One region of the Bradyrhizobium sp. CIAT3101 genome, then DNA from elsewhere that is predicted to be linked to it. Evidence: riboswitches for the same ligand, from Rfam matches in the RefSeq annotation. Region 1 holds a riboswitch; each other region holds the start of a gene.
The links. A riboswitch is a leader RNA that binds a small molecule or an ion and turns the genes downstream of it on or off. The one in region 1 is predicted to bind cobalamin.

Region 1 (5,258 bases):
CGACTTCCTTAACGTATGAGGCCGCACTTCGCCGTCCACGATTGCCATGTGTCCTACATCTGCATCAATTGCTAAGGTTGGTAGGTGACACGAGCCGCGGCGCATTGCTCCTCGATTTGCGCCCTCGCCCCATGGGAAGCGATCAAATAGCGCTCGTTTCTCTGACTCCCGTGCCTCGCAGAGATGCGAGGACGGCGTCAGGACAGGGATTCATCGATATACTAGACGACGCCCAAAGCGTTCTTTACTTCCTCGCCGAGACGATTGGAACGGATCGTATGCTGGAATAGGTTAGCGTCATAGCGAGTCTCTTGAAAGCGGAAGGCCGCGAAGTTGAACAGAACGAGCCTGCGAATTAGAAGTTCATGGCTGCAGCTGGGCAACAATTGAGACTATTGCGGATGGGAAATCAGGTTGGCGCGCAAAACACTTTTTGTCGTAAGTCGCGCGCTCCTATCGAGTGGCGGTTCGAACCCCCACATCATCGGAGAGGAACGTAAGACGAGCGCCGGGAATAGGCTCCGCCGCCACGCAGCTGCTGAACTCGATGTGGCGCCCTAGGGATGGATGCTGCTCGGTCTTAATCCGAGTACTCGCAGCACAACATCATGTCTGCTGGGGGGGCAAAGCCCGAGCAATCTTGCGAACCCGCTAGGCGACCTCGGCGGCCGGTTCCTTGGGCGTCTTTACGCGTGTTACGCTGCTTTTTCCATCGATGCCGACGGGTACTTCGCCGGCAACGGTTGCGCGACGAACGACGCGATGCTGGTCGCCGTAGTCGTTCACCGCATAATGTTGCGTGGCGCGATTGTCCCACATTGCTACATCGCCTTCCTTCCAGCGCCAGCGCACTGTGTTTTCGAGCGCCGTGATATGAGACTGAAATAGATCAAATAATTTCTGGCCGTCGTATTTCGGAACACCAACGAAATTTTGCACCAGAGCGCCAAGCACTAGCGCGCGCTCGCCGGTCTCGGGATGCACGCGCACGACAGGATGCTCAGTCTGATAGATCGTTCTAGTGAAGATTTCGTCCAAATGCTTTTTGTCGAGCTCGCTGACGCGGGCCAATATTGCGTAGTCGAAGGCGTTGCTGTGAACGGCCCAAAGCTTGTCTGCAAGACGCTGCAGCGGCGGTGCTAGGTCAAGATATGCCGTCACGGTGTTTGACCAGACCGTATCGCCACCGAATGGTGGAATCACTAGGCTTCGTAGTACCGCAATTTTGGGGTAGGCATCGACGAAGGTTCCGTCGGTGTGCCACAAGTCGGCGCGGCTACCGGCGCGGGCGGAATCAAGCTCGATGATTGACGCCGTACCTTTGATCGCACCGAGCGTCGGATGAGGTGCCAGCTTCCCGAAGCGAAGGGCAAAGCGCTCTTGCTCGGCATCGTCGAGGTGTCCCTGGTCTCGGAAGAAGATGACCTTGTGCTCCAATAGTAACTCATTGATCGAGCCGATCGTCTGCTCCGGCAAACCGCCCGATAGCTTGACGTTGCGGATTTCTGCGCCGAGGCGCGCAGCGCATTTGACGATGTCGCCGCGAGGAACATCGCAATCCGACAAGACCGTATAAGTCATGGCTCCAAATCTCCAATTTGGCGGTTTCCGCTAAACTCGACTAGAGCTGTCGAACGCCAACTGCCGACCGCATAGCGGAATGCGTCAGATTCCTAGTGACAGCGCCGAGTTGGAGCTTGCGCTCCTGAAGCAACCTCGGACTTGTTGGTGCGACTCCGCTAAGGCTTAGTGCGGCTCTAAAGTTGACGTGGTCTATCAGTACGTTCAATTGCCAGAACTGGTAGTTGACCAATGCAAGAGCGCCTTGTCCTTTAAGCGATTGAGGTCTCGTCCGCTGCTGAAGGAACAAGAAAACTATTCGTATGGAAAAAGCGGTGGGAGGGGCGCAGAGATCGGTTCACATGGCCCTTTGAAGCTATCCGTGATGCTGCGCAAAATGCTGCAAACCGCAGTAGTGACGGCGAAGTGACAAGAGAGGGAAGTCTCTTCACTTCCTCTCGACTCGAGCCCAGAGACGAGGCGCCAGGGAGTGCTGTCCGAGATTCTGTCCCTTTGACGGTCCGTACGATTTGCGCGCACAGCGGTGGCGTTCAAGGCCAGGAGCTGCACGATACATCTAGCCAATAACAGCATAGCGGGGCCGAAAGCGGTTAGGACCATTTATAGCGCGCGATCGCACGTGACGGCGTGACGGCCACCTCTTCGTTCGGGTGGAAAGGCGCGCAGAGCTTCACATCACGATTGTTCGGTGACCTCGATGGCTCAATCGTTAGACCGTCGGGCTTGCCGATGCCGCAGCAAAGACGATCTCAGGGTTGACGTATCGCTTCTTCTGCAGATAATCGGAGGCGTCGAGGTTCTCCAGCTCTCACTCGATCTGGAGCTAAGAGGGAAGCCGGTGCGCTCTTGATCCGCTCAGGATTGAAGTAATGCCGGCGCTGCCCCCGCAACTGTAAGCGGCGAGCTCGCATCCAAACGTGTCACTGAAGCAGAAGCTTCGGGAAGGCGGGATGCAGGCGATGACCCGCGAGCCAGGAGACCTGCCCCGACAACATATTCGTCCACGGGCGGGGTGTCCGGTGGTACGCCTAGTGCGTTTCCGCCATGGCCTTTGCCCCCACACACAATGGGGTTAAAGCTATGTCTCTTCTCTCACTTCCTGTCGCAACCCTCGGCACGCCGCGTATCGGACCGCGCCGTGAGCTCAAGCTGGCGCTCGAAGCCTACTGGGCCGGTAAGATCAGCACCTCGCAGCTTCTTGAAGCAGCGGCGGGTCTTCGTGTCGCCAATTGGGCACGTCAGAAGTCGCTGGGCGTCAGTGTCATCCCATCAAATGACTTTTCGCTTTATGACCAGGTTCTCGATACGAGCGTCATGGTTGGCGCCATTCCCGAGATGTATGGCTGGGACGGCGGGCCGGTCTCGCTGCAGACCTATTTCGCCATGGCACGAGGCTCGCAAGATAAGGAACAAGGCGCGAGCCGCGGTCAAGCTCGAGCTCATGGCGCCGCTGCGCAGGAGATGACTAAGTGGTTCGATACCAACTACCACTACATGGTGCCCGAATTCCATAAGGGACAGACCTTCAGGCTCTCCTCCCGCAAACCGATCGAGGAATATGAGGAGGCGAAAGCCCTTGGCTATCAAACGCGTCCTGTCTTGGTCGGACCGGTCACCTTCCTGAAGCTCGGCAAGAGTGCCGATCCGACATTTGATCCGATTTCGCTGCTCGAGAGCCTCGTACCCGTCTATGTCGAGGTGCTCAAGGAACTGGCGAAACGTGGAGCCGAGTGGGTCCAGCTTGATGAGCCCTATCTGGTGCTTGATCTCGACGAGACGACGCGGCGTGCGGTCCAGCGTGCCTATGGACGTCTTGCTGAGGAGGTCCCTGGCATCAAAATCATGCTTACGACTTATTTCGGAGCGATCGGCGACAATCTGGCGACCGCTCTGGGACTGCCTGTGGCCGGGTTGCACGTGGATCTTGTCCGCGCTCCCCAGCAATTGAGCCAAATTGAAATCAGCGCCCGCGCGGACCTCGTGGTTTCGCTCGGCGTCATCGACGGCCGCAACGTGTGGCGCTCGAACCTCTTTGCACTGGTTGAGCGGCTCAAGCCTTTCATTGCAAAGTTCGGCAAGGATCGCGTGCAACTCGCCCCGTCTTGCTCGCTCTTGCATGTCCCAATCGACGTTCAGCTCGAGACCGATATCGATTCGGATGTGAAGAGGTGGCTTGCCTTCTCGGTGCAGAAGATCGACGAGCTCGCGGCCTTGGGGAAAGCACTCGCAGGCGACGGAAGCGCCATTGCCGCGCTTTCCGAATCAGACCGTGCAGCGAAGGCTCGCCGGGCATCACCGAAGATCCATAACAGGGTTGTCACACAGCGGGCGGCGGCGATTGACGAGGCTATGTGCCGTCGCAACAGCGCTTTTACGACCCGTGCCGAGGTTCAGCGCAAGCGTTTCGGCCTGCCGCTGTTTCCCACGACAACAATCGGCTCGTTCCCACAGACCGCGCAGGTACGCAACGCCCGCTCCGCGCGTGCCCAGGGACAGTTGACAAAGGCGGAATATGAACAATTCCTGAAAGAGGAAACGGCTCGCGCCGTCCTTTGGCAGGAGGAGATTGGGCTCGACGTTCTTGTTCACGGCGAGTTCGAGCGCAACGATATGGTCCAGTATTTCGCTGAACAGCTTTCCGGCTTCGTGTTTACAAAGCATGGCTGGGTGCAATCTTACGGCTCACGTTACGTTCGTCCGCCGATTCTGTTCGGCGATGTCTCGCGGCCGAAGCCGATGACCATCGAATGGTGGCGCTACGCGCAGTCCCTAACCAGAAAGCCGATGAAGGCCATGCTTACGGGGCCGGTGACGATCCTAAATTGGTCGTTTGTCCGTGACGATATTCCGCGGAGCGAGGCCTGCCGTCAGATCGCGCTCGCCATCCGTGATGAGGTCGCCGAACTGGAAAGAGCCGGCGCAACCATGATCCAAATCGATGAGGCCGCACTACGCGAAGGTTTGCCTCTCCGCCGCTCCGATTGGAAGTCTTATCTCGACTGGGCAGTGGAGAGCTTCCGCCTCTGTTCCTCCGGTGTTGCCGATGCGACACAGATCCATACCCACATGTGCTATTCGGAGTTCAACGCCATCATCGATGCAATTGCCGCGATGGACGCAGATGTCATCTCGATCGAAACGTCCCGTTCTAAGATGGAGCTGCTCGACGCATTCACTGCCTTCAAATACCCAAACGACATCGGCCCTGGCGTCTACGACATCCACTCGCCTCGCGTTCCCGAGGCTGCTGAGATGGCGGATCTCATCGCGCGAGCTCGCCAACGACTGTCGGATTCGCAGCTCTGGATCAATCCGGATTGCGGCCTAAAGACCCGCAAATGGACCGAAGTCCGTCCGGCGCTCGTCAACATGGTTGCGGCGGCCCGCGAAATGCGCAAGGCGTCCTGACGCGGGGGCGCTCGCGGGGTCGAACGACGAGCTGATCGAAGCAGATAAAGTCCAGATTATGTCGACGTCACAATTTGGTCAGCTGAATTCGTTCAGGCGCCAACAAGGCGATACTGTCGAACCAGCCGATCGGTGGGCAATATGCGATGGCCGGATCTTCGCCGCCGGAGGAATTCGCACCGCTTTATAGAGGGCGTTCGAACACAGGCCTGCCAATTACCCGTTCGTCATGCAGTATGCTTAGCCGGGCGGCATTGGCCCAGGAATTG
Region 2 (5,258 bases), 2.2 Mb from region 1:
GTCGTGCCCGGCATCACCTCGATCCAGACGCTGTGCGCGGCGCATGCGCTGCCGCTCAACGACATCGGCGAGCCGTTTCTGGTCACGACGGGACGCCGCTTGCGTGAAGGCGGCTGGCCAGTGGGCGTCGATACGGTCGTCGTGATGCTCGACGGCGGCACGGCGTTCCAGTCGCTCGATCCGGCCGGACTTCACATCTGGTGGGGCGCCTATCTCGGCATGGCCGATCAGATCATCATGTCCGGCCGGCTCACCGAGGTCGGCCCGCGCATCGTTGCCGCACGACACGAGGCGCGCGAGCGGCATGGCTGGATCATGGACAGTTACATTCTCAAGCGCAGGCCGTAAGCGAGGCAGCATGCTCCCTGAATGGGTCACCCGGAAATGCCCCGAGATCTCCGTTGCGCATCGCGATGCGGCGATCGCGCGACAGACACAACTGACAAAGCCGACCGGCGCGCTTGGGCGGCTCGAGCAGCTTGCGATCGAGCTTGCCGGCTTGCAGGCGACTGAACGCCCTCGCGCCGCGCGCGTGCCGATCATCATCTTTGCCGGCGATCACGGCATCGTCTCGCAGGGCGTGTCGGCCTATCCGCAGGCCGTCACCATCGCGATGATGGCGAATTTTGCTTCGGGCGGCGCCGCGATCTCGGTGCTGGCGCGCGAGCTCGGTTCGAGCCTCGAAGTGGTCGACGCCGGAACGCTGGCACAAGAGGCGATGCCTGATATCGTCACCGACAAGCCACGCCCTGGCACGCGCGATTTCAGCGTCGAAGCTGCGCTCACGCCGGCGGAGCTGGCGTTCGCCTTCGAGGCGGGACAGCGCGCAGTGGTGCGGGCGAAGGCCGATCAGCCCGATCTCCTGATCTTCGGCGAGATGGGTATCGGCAACACCACGACCTCGGCGGCGATCGCCGCGAGCCTGCTCGGCGTCGCTGCCGAGGAAATTGCGGGCCACGGCACCGGCGTGGATGCGGCGGGCCGTGCGCACAAAGCGCGGGTGATCGATGGGGCGATCGCGCGTCATGGCGTTACGGGTGCGGCGCCCGAGAAGATCCTGTGCGCCGTCGGTGGCCTCGAGATCGCGGCGATCTCGGGCGCGATCATAGCGGCTGCGCAGGCGCGCATTCCCGTGCTGATCGATGGTTTTATCGTGTCGGTCGCGGCGCTCGCGGCGGTGCGGCTCAATCCGTCGTGCCAACCGTTCCTGCTGCCGTCGCATCAATCGGCGGAGCAGGGGCACCGGCTGGTGCTGCGCGCGCTGAACGTGCAGCCGCTGATCAGCCTCGATCTCAGGCTTGGCGAGGGATCGGGCGCTGCGATCGCGCTGCCGCTGGTGCGCTCGGCCTGTAGCCTTCACAACGACATGGCGACGTTCGCACAGGCCAACGTCCCGGACCGGCCGTCCTAGGCCACGCGCTGATTGACCGAGACGACGCGCCAGCCGGTCGCGAGCCGGTCGATCCGGGTCAGCGACAGCGGATCGACGACGAAGCGCAAGGCCGCGTGCGGCGTCAGATCCAGCGCGATGCACAACGCGGCGCGGATGGTGCCGGAATGCACGATCAGCGCTGCCTGACGAGCGACGATCCGCGCAAGGCCCAACCGCACGCGCGCGACTTGTTCTTCAAAGCTCTCGCCGCCGGGCGGCCGCCCGCACGCCGGATCGCTCCAGAATTGCGCATAGGCCTCGCCGCCGTTCGCTGCGAGCTCGTCATGGCGCCGGCCGGTCCAGTCGCCGAAATCCTGCTCGCTGAATTCGGGCAGCAGGTCAGGCTCGAGCCCCAGCGCGCGCGCCGTCTCGGCCGTGCGTCGCGAAGGGCTCGCATAGCTCGCCGCATCCCGTGGCAAGCACCGTCGTAGCTTCTCGAGCTGCACGCGATCGCCGAGATCTGCGGGCGCGTCGGCGGCGTGGATCGTCCCCTTGACGCCCTCGACCGGCGCATGCCGGATCAGCCAGAGGAAGGTCTCGCCTTCCATGCTTATCTCCAAAGAAGTTGGTCGCTGTGGCAATAACGCCGCAGCTTGTACATTGACTCTGTCTTGATCGTAACCCTAGATGACTTTGACGGTTTCCCCGAGAGGGGATGAAAAGGGAATGCGGTGCGGGGACATGGTCCCCAATGCCGCAGCTGCCCCCGCAACTGTAAGCGGTGAATCCTTCGTCACAAGCCACTGGGTCCTCGGTCCCGGGAAGGCGACGAAGCGGTCACGACCCGCGAGCCAGGAGACCTGCCGTCAGCCGTGGTCACACGCGAAGATGTCGGTCGGGGAGTACAGACATTCGGCTTCATCGGAGGGCTTACCAGCCGGAAGATGGGACCTTGGTTCGCGGTGACGTGCCACTGACGTCACACCGAGGTCCAAGACCGTGTCTTCCATCCGTATTGTACGATCACGCCGTTTCCTGCTGGCGTCCGCCGCTCTCACATCTTTTGCCGCCACCGACATGTCAGCTGCCTTGGCGCAGCAGGCTCGCGAGCCCCTGCCTGCGGTGGAGGTCTCGCCGCCGCAATCCCGTCAGCAGGCCAAGCCGGGCGGCCGGGACGCGGCAAGCGCACGCCGCACGGCCGCACGCAGGCCCGCCGCGGCAGCGGCCGCGCCAAAGCCGGTCGTGCCGAACGCCACAGTGCCGACACCGCTCAACAGCAATGCGGTCGCCGAGAGCGCCTCGCGTCTCGGCCTGACCGTGCGCGAGACCCCCGCGACCGTCGAGGTGATCTCGGCCGAAACCATCCGCGAGCAGGGCTACCGCACCGTCTCCGACGTCGCCCAGGGCGCGGTTGGCGTCACCGCCGGCGACAATCCGTCCGAGCCGTCGGCCTTCTCGATGCGCGGCTTCACCAACAGCCAAATCAACACGCTCTACAACGGCATCAAGATCGGCCCGCAGAACATGACCTCGCGGGTCATGGATACGGCCAATCTCGAAGCCGTCGAATTTTTGAAAGGCCCGGCCTCGCTGATCTCGGGCGAGGGTGCCGCCGGCGGCGCCATCAACTTCGTCACCAAGCAGCCGCACACGGGTGCGATCCAGAACGAAGCCGACTTCTCCTATGACTCCCTGAACTCGTTCCGCGCGCATTACGGCTCCGGTGGCAGCACCAACGTCCAGGGGCTGGACTATCGCTTCGACATCAGCCGCTCCTCGCTCAACGGCTTTGCCGACGACACCAACACCAAGACGCTCGACGTCTCCGGCCAGCTCAACTACCGGATCTCCGACAGCCTTAAGGTGTGGGGTGCGATCGAGTACCGCGAGGACCGCTCAAAAGCCTATTGGGGCGCGCCGCTGGTGCCGGTCGCCTTCAGCGGCTCGCACGCCACGGCAGGAATCGTCTCCGGCACCTATGTGTCGGATTTCACTAAATCGAACCTCGGTGCAATTACGATCGACGATCGCACCTTCAACACCAACTACAACGTCCTCGATAACCGCAACGTAGCGCAAGAGGTCTGGCTGCGTGGCGGCTTTGAGTTGAAACTGGCGCCTGACCTGACGCTGAAGAGCCAGGCCTATGGTTACGGCGCCGAGCGCAGCTGGTTCAATAACGAGGTCGAGGCGTTTGATTCCACAAAAAACCAGGTTTATCGCGAGCGCTTCTATGTTGCGCACAGCCAGCGCCTTGTCGGTAACATCACCGACCTGGTCTGGGACGCCAATATCGCGGGCTTCGACAATCGCATGGTCACGACGCTGTCGTCGAGCTATCTCGACTTCGTCAGGCCGGGTTCCGCAACTTTTCCGAATGATTTCGTCTCGCTGGTCGATCCCGATCGCGGCTTCTACGGCACGCTCCTGACCAAGCAGCAGACCGCGCGTATCGACAACGAGGCGCTGTCGTTCGAGGACCGGCTGAAGTTGACGCGGACCTTCTCGTTGATCGGCGGCCTGCGCGTCGAACATATCGGGCTCGATCGCAACTCGACCGACCAGTTCGGTCTGGAGAATGCAGGCTTTCCGTTCTCGAAATCATGGGCGCCCGTCACCGGCCGCATCGGCTACACCTGGGAGGCCGTGCCCGGCCTGACCTTCTTCAGTCAGTACGCCACCGGCGCCGACATCTCGGCCAACAACATCTTCCTGCTCTTGCCCACCCAGAACCTGGATCTCACGACCGCGCGCACCTATGAGACCGGCGTCAAGCACGTGTTGTGGGACAACAGGGCGGAGTGGTCGTTCTCGGCCTACGACATCGTGCGCAAGAACGTCTACGCGGCAGCCGGCGGCCAGACGCTCAACATCGCGGGACGGCAGGAATCGAAAGGTGTCGAGCTTGCCGGGGCGATCCGTCCGATCGAGTCTCTGCGGCTCTGGGGCAACATCGCCTATGTCGATGCGCGCTATGCCGACTATGATTTCGCCGGCGGCTCGTTCTCGGGCAACACGCCGCCGAACGTGCCGCGCATCGTCGCCAATGCCGGTGCGTCCTGGCGCTTCTTCACGCCGTGGCCGGTGGAGGTCGGCATCACCGGCCGCCATGTCGGCGACCGCTACAACACCGACGCCAACACCGTAACCATGAATGCCTACACCGTCGGCGATGTCTACGCCTTCGTCGATATCCCGAAGACCGTGTTCAACGCCGTCGACCAGGCCCGCCTGACTTTCCGGGTGCGCAACTTCACCGACAAGCGCTACGCAATCTGGGGCGACCCGTTTTATCCCGACCAGATCCTGCTGGGCGCACCGCGGACCTACGAAATCTCCGCGGCGTTCAAATGGTAGGGCGCTGACCACATGATGGGCGCGATCGTCCTGTTGCACCGCTGGCTCGGGATCGCGTTCTGCCTCCTGTTCGCGATGTGGTTCGCGAGCGGCATCGTGATGCACTTCGTTCCGTTTCCGTCGCTGACGGAAGCGGAACGCTTTGCCGGGCTTGCGCCGGTGCAGGGCGGAGCGTCGATCATTCCGGTTGCCGACGCAGTCGTGGCCAGCAGGATGAGCGACGCCATCCGCGTTCGCCTGATCCGGCGCAGCGACGGGCCGGTCTACGTCGTGTCGGGTCCATCGCGCGTGCGGGCGGTCCATGCGTCAGACGGGACGGACGCATCGGTGGAATTTCCCGATCTCGCGCTCGCCATTGCGCAAGACCATGCCCGCAGCCGTGGGCTCGATGCCGCGCGGGCCGGGATAGCTGCGCGTGCTGATTACGACCAATGGAGCGTGCCGAACGGTTTCGATCGCCACCGGCCCCTGTTCCGCATAGCTCTCCGCGATGCGGCCGGGACCGAGATCTATGTCTCGTCGCGCACCG
Region 3 (5,258 bases), 2.2 Mb from region 1:
CACGCGTCAGCGTCTTCTGCGGGCTCATCACCGTCTGGACATCCAGAAGGCCGAGGCCCGGCGTGTCGCCCGCGGGCCCTTCAATGCCATCAGGATCGGCGACGCTGCGTCCGAGCATCTGGTACCCGCCGCAGAGGCCGAGCACGTGGCCGCCCCTGCGGTGATGCGCGAGCAGATCTATGTCCCATCCCTGCGCGCGCAGGAAGGCAAGATCGCCGCGGGTGGATTTTGAGCCGGGGATGATGACGAGCCTGACGTCGCCGGGAATCGCTTCGCCCGGACGCACCATCACGAGATCCACGCCCGGCTCGAGCTTGAGCGGATCGAGGTCGTCGAAATTGGCGATCCGCGACAGCGCGAGGCAGGCGATCTTGCATTGTCCGGGCTTGCGCGCGTCGCTCAGGCCGAGCGCATCCTCGGCCGGCAGCTCGCCGGCGCGCGGAAACCAGGGCAGCACGCCGAAGCCGCGCCATGCGGTCTTCTGCGCGATCAGCTTGTAGCCATCGTCGAACAGCGCGGGATCGCCACGGAATTTGTTGATGACAAACCCCTGGATCATCGCGGCATCATCGGGGTCGATCACCGTCCTGATGCCGACGAGTTGCGCGATGACGCCGCCGCGATCGATGTCGCCGACCAGCACGACGGGGACGTCCGCCTTGCGGGCAAAGCCCATATTGGCGATGTCGGCCTTGCGCAGATTCACTTCAGCCGGACTGCCGGCGCCTTCGACCAGCACCAGATCGGCGCGCGCCTTCAGGCGCTCGAAACTCTCCAGGACCGCGCCCATGAGTGACGGCTTCATCGCCGCATATTCGCGCGCACGTGCGGTCGCGATGCGCTTGCCATGCACGACGACCTGTGCGCCGACATCGGTCTCGGGTTTCAGCAGCACCGGGTTCATGTCGGTGTGCGGCTCGACGCCTGCGGCGAGCGCCTGCAGCGCCTGCGCACGGCCGATTTCGCCGCCATCGACGGTGACGGCGGCATTGTTCGACATGTTCTGCGGCTTGAACGGGAGCACGCGCAGGCCGCGTCGCGTGAACGCGCGCGCGAGGCCGGCGACGATGAGCGATTTGCCCACGTCCGAGCCGGCCCCCTGGATCATCAATGCGCGTGCCATGGTTTTTTCAGAGCTTGGCGTCGTCAGAACTCGACGCCGGCCTGCGCCTTGATGCCCGAGCGGAACGGATGTTTCACCAGCGTCATCTCGGTGACGAGATCGGCGATCTCGATCAGCTCGTCCTTGGCGTTGCGCCCGGTGAGCACGACATGCGTCATCGGCGGCTTCGAGGTCTTCAGGAAGTCGACGACCTCCGCGATGTCGAGATAGTCATAGCGCAGCGCGATGTTGATCTCGTCGAGCACGACCATGCGCAGATTGGCATCGAGGATCAGCTCCTTGGCCTTCTCCCAGCCGGCGCGCGCCGCCGCGATGTCGCGGGCGCGGTCCTGCGTCTCCCAGGTGAAGCCTTCGCCCATGGCGTGGAACTGGCAGAGCTCGCCGAAATGCCCGGTCAGCAGGCGCCGCTCGCCAGTGTCCCAGGCGCCCTTGATGAACTGCACGACCGCGCAGGGAAAGCCATGGGCGACGCAACGGACGATCATGCCGAACGCGGAGGAGGACTTGCCCTTGCCGGCGCCGGTGTGGACGATGACGAGGCCCTTTTCGCCGCTCTTGGTCGCCATGATCTTGTCGCGGGCGACCTTGATTCTCGCCATTTTCGCGGCGTGCTTGGCGTCGGTTTCCTCGGCCGTCTGGGTGTCCGGCTCAGGCTTCATCTGACAGGGTCCTTCGGCTTGACAAGAGGCGGCCGGGGGCAAATGGTGACCCGGCGTTGGTTCCTGTCCTATGACAGGCGAAGAGGGAATGCGATAGGGTCCGAATCGGCAAGATTTGGGTCCAAACTGCAGCCGCCCCCGCGACCGTGACCGGAGAGATGCCCAAAGCCACTGATCCTACTTGCGGATCGGGAAGGCGGGGATCGAAGGGGAAACCCTGCTCCGCAAGCCGGGAGACCTGCCAGCGCGGACGATTTTTGGACCGGCGGACGGGGTGTTCCGCGACGGGGAAACGGGCCTTCGCAGAGAAGGTTCGTGAGCCTCTTCGCCTCCCGCTGTTACTTCTGGAAGAGGCGATGACCGTCACACTGCATGTCTGCATCACCTGCCGCGCCGGCCAGACGCTTGGCGAGGGCGAGGTTACGCCCGGCAAGCGTCTGCATGGTGCGATCCTCGAGGCCGGCGTGCCCGACGGTGTCAATGTGGTTCCCGTCGAATGCCTGTCTGCATGCAGCCAGGGCTGCTCGGTCGCGCTGAGCGCGCCCGGCCGCTGGTCCTATGTCTATGGCCGGCTGTCGGATGCCAACGCGCAGGACGTGGTCGCGGGCGCTGTCGCCTATGCCGCCGCGCCCGACGGCCTCGTGCCCTGGCGCAGTCGGCCGGAAATCTTTCGCAAGCAGTCGCTTGCCCGCATTCCCCCCATTGCCGTGTTGCCGGAGGCCGCCGAATGAATTCGCTCGCAAAAGTCCCTGTGACGGTCGTCACCGGTTTTCTCGGCTCTGGCAAGACCACGCTGATCCAGCATCTGCTCAGCAATCCCAACGGCAAGAAGCTCGCGGTGCTCGTCAACGAGTTCGGCAGCGAGGGCGTCGACGGCGAGATCCTGAAGTCCTGCGCCGATGCGAACTGCCCGGAGGAGAACATCGTCGAGCTCGCAAACGGCTGCATCTGCTGCACCGTCGCCGACGACTTCATTCCGACCATGGAGAAGCTGCTGGCGCGGCCGGTGAGGCCCGATCACATCCTGATCGAGACCTCGGGGCTGGCTCTGCCGAAGCCGCTGCTGAAGGCGTTCGACTGGCCGGAGATCCGCTCGCGGATCACGGTCGACGGCGTGATCGCACTGGCCGATGCCGAGGCTGTCGCCGCCGGTCGCTTCGCGCCGGATCCGGTTGCTGTCGAAGCACAGCGCGCGGCCGACGAAAATCTCGATCACGAGACGCCGCTGTCGGAGGTGTTCGAAGACCAGATCGCCTGTGCCGATATCGTGCTGCTGACCAAGGCCGATCTGGCCGGCAGCGCCGGCATCGAGGCCGCCAAGGCGCTGATTACCGCCGAGATGCCGCGCCGCGTGCCGATGCTGCCCATCACCGACGGCGCGATCGACGCGCGCGTCATTCTTGGTCTCGGCGCCGCCGCCGAGAACGATCTCGCCGCGCGCCCCTCGCACCATGACGGCGAGGAAGAGCACGAGCACGACGATTTTGCTTCGGTCGTGATTGATCTGCCTGAAGTGACTGACGTCGATGCGCTGGTCGCATCCGTCCAGAAGCTGGCCCGCGAGCAGAACGTGCTGCGCGCCAAGGGCTACATCGCAGTGGCGGGCAAGCCGATGCGCCTGCTGCTGCAGGCGGTCGGCGAGCGCGTGCGCCACCAGTTCGACAAGCCCTGGGGCGCGGGCGGCAGGCAATCGAAGCTCGTCGTGATCGGCGAGCACGGCGATATCGATGAGGCCGCGATCAAGGCGGGATTGGGAGTCTGATGCACGTCGTCTTCCGCGAGAGCCGCGGTCTGGAAGAGACCGCGACGCCAAGGGACATCGGCCAGGACCCGGCCGATCTCGTGGTGCTCTCGTACTCGGATTCCGATCTGGCGGCGTTTGCGGCCGGCTGGCGGCGCGGCCGCAACAGCCTGCCGTCGCTGCGCCTGGCGAACCTCGCGGAGCTCCGTCATCCCCTCTCGGTCGATACCTATGTCGAGCGCACGCTGTCGCAGGCGCGCGGCATTCTGGTGCGGCTGATCGGCGGTGAGTCCTATTGGCCCTATGGCCTCGCGGCGCTCCAGCAGCTGGCAAGAGATCGCAACATCGTGCTCGCCGTGCTGCCGGCCGATGGTCGCGACGACACGCGGCTCGATGCGTACTCCACCTTGCCGGTCTCGACGCTGCGCCGGCTGAAAGTGCTCTGCGACACCGGTGGTCCCGTTGCGGCGCAAGCCGCGATCGCGCAGCTCGCGCTGGCCTCGGGTCTCTATGCCGGGCCCGTCGTCGGCGAGATGAACGTGCCCGAGATGGGTTTCTACGATCCCGCACGTGGCGTGATCGCCGCGCCGTTGACGGGCGAAGGAAAGCCGCGCGCGCTGGTGACGTTCTATCGCTCCTATCTCACCGCCGCGGACACCGGCCCGGTCGATGCACTGATCGCTGCTCTGCGCGAGAAGGGCTTTGACGCGCACGGCGTGTTCGTGACCTCGCTGAAGGCTGCGGGCGTCGCAGATTGGTTGCGGGACCATCTCGCCAAGAATCCTCCGGCTGCGATCGTCAATGCGACGGCGTTCTCGGCGATGGGCGACGACGGCACGACGCCGTTCGATGCCGCGTCATGTCCGGTGTTCCAGGTCGCGCTCTCATCGGCGCGCCGTGAGGATTGGGCGGAGTCGCTGCGCGGCCTGTCGCCCGGTGACCTCGCGATGCATGTGGTTCTGCCCGAGGTCGACGGCCGGCTGTTCGCGGGCGTGGTGAGTTTCAAATCGGCTGCCGCGCGCGATCCGGATCTGCAGTTCTCGCATCTGGCGCATCAGCCGGACGAGGAGCGCGTGAATGCCATCGCCGCCCGCGTTGCGGCCTGGCGGCGGCTTGCGGAGACACCGGCCGCCGAGAAGCGGCTGGCCATTGTGCTCTCGAACTATCCCGGACGTCCGCACCAGATCGCGCATGCGGTCGGTCTCGACGCGCTTGCCTCGGTCGAGGCGATGGTGGCCGATCTCGCTGAGGCCGGCTTCGATGTCGCGCCGGTCCGTGCGCTGGGCGAGACGTTGCTGAACCAGCATCTGAGCTGGAGCGTCGCCGCGTACCGCGCGATGCTCGCGCGTCTTCCTCAGGGCCTGCAGGACGATCTCGCGCAAGCGTGGGGCGCGCCGGAGAGCGATCCGAGCTGCCGCGATGGCGCATTCCACTTCGCCGCGATTGCCTGCGGCCAATCGATCTTCGCGGTCCAAGCCGAGCGCGGCGATGCGACGACACGCGATTCCGACTACCACGATCTCGCCCGCACGCCGCGTCATGCCTATGTCGCGTTCTATCTTTGGCTCCGCGGGCAGGGGTGTGATGCCGTCGTGCACATGGGGGCGCACGGCACGCTGGAATGGCTGCCGGGAAAATCCGTGGCGCTGTCCGCAAGCTGCTGGCCGGAAGCGCTGATCGGCGATCTGCCCGTCATCTATCCCTTCATCGTCAACGATCCCGGTGAGGCCGCGCA

Region 2: it holds a riboswitch for cobalamin, as region 1 does, so the genes downstream of both, QA645_RS28610 (TonB-dependent receptor) here and metE (5-methyltetrahydropteroyltriglutamate--homocysteine S-methyltransferase) in region 1, are expected to answer to the same signal.
Region 3: it holds a riboswitch for cobalamin, as region 1 does, so the genes downstream of both, QA645_RS28690 (DUF1636 domain-containing protein) here and metE (5-methyltetrahydropteroyltriglutamate--homocysteine S-methyltransferase) in region 1, are expected to answer to the same signal.

What each region holds. Positions count from the first base shown of each region.
Region 1 covers NZ_CP121634.1:8,260,454-8,265,711, forward strand. The annotation lists gene QA645_RS38600 (TauD/TfdA family dioxygenase) at 652-1,581, opposite strand; cobalamin riboswitch at 2,359-2,584, shown strand; gene metE (5-methyltetrahydropteroyltriglutamate--homocysteine S-methyltransferase) at 2,662-4,989, shown strand.
Region 2 covers NZ_CP121634.1:6,036,677-6,041,934, reverse strand. The annotation lists gene cobF (precorrin-6A synthase (deacetylating)) at 1-348, shown strand, start outside; gene cobT (nicotinate-nucleotide--dimethylbenzimidazole phosphoribosyltransferase) at 359-1,411, shown strand; gene QA645_RS28615 (histidine phosphatase family protein) at 1,408-1,980, opposite strand; cobalamin riboswitch at 2,053-2,255, shown strand; gene QA645_RS28610 (TonB-dependent receptor) at 2,372-4,729, shown strand; gene QA645_RS28605 (PepSY domain-containing protein) at 4,742-5,258, shown strand, end outside.
Region 3 covers NZ_CP121634.1:6,052,202-6,057,459, reverse strand. The annotation lists gene QA645_RS28700 (cobyric acid synthase) at 1-1,123, opposite strand, end outside; gene cobO (cob(I)yrinic acid a,c-diamide adenosyltransferase) at 1,147-1,782, opposite strand; cobalamin riboswitch at 1,823-2,043, shown strand; gene QA645_RS28690 (DUF1636 domain-containing protein) at 2,139-2,513, shown strand; gene cobW (cobalamin biosynthesis protein CobW) at 2,510-3,544, shown strand; gene cobN (cobaltochelatase subunit CobN) at 3,544-5,258, shown strand, end outside.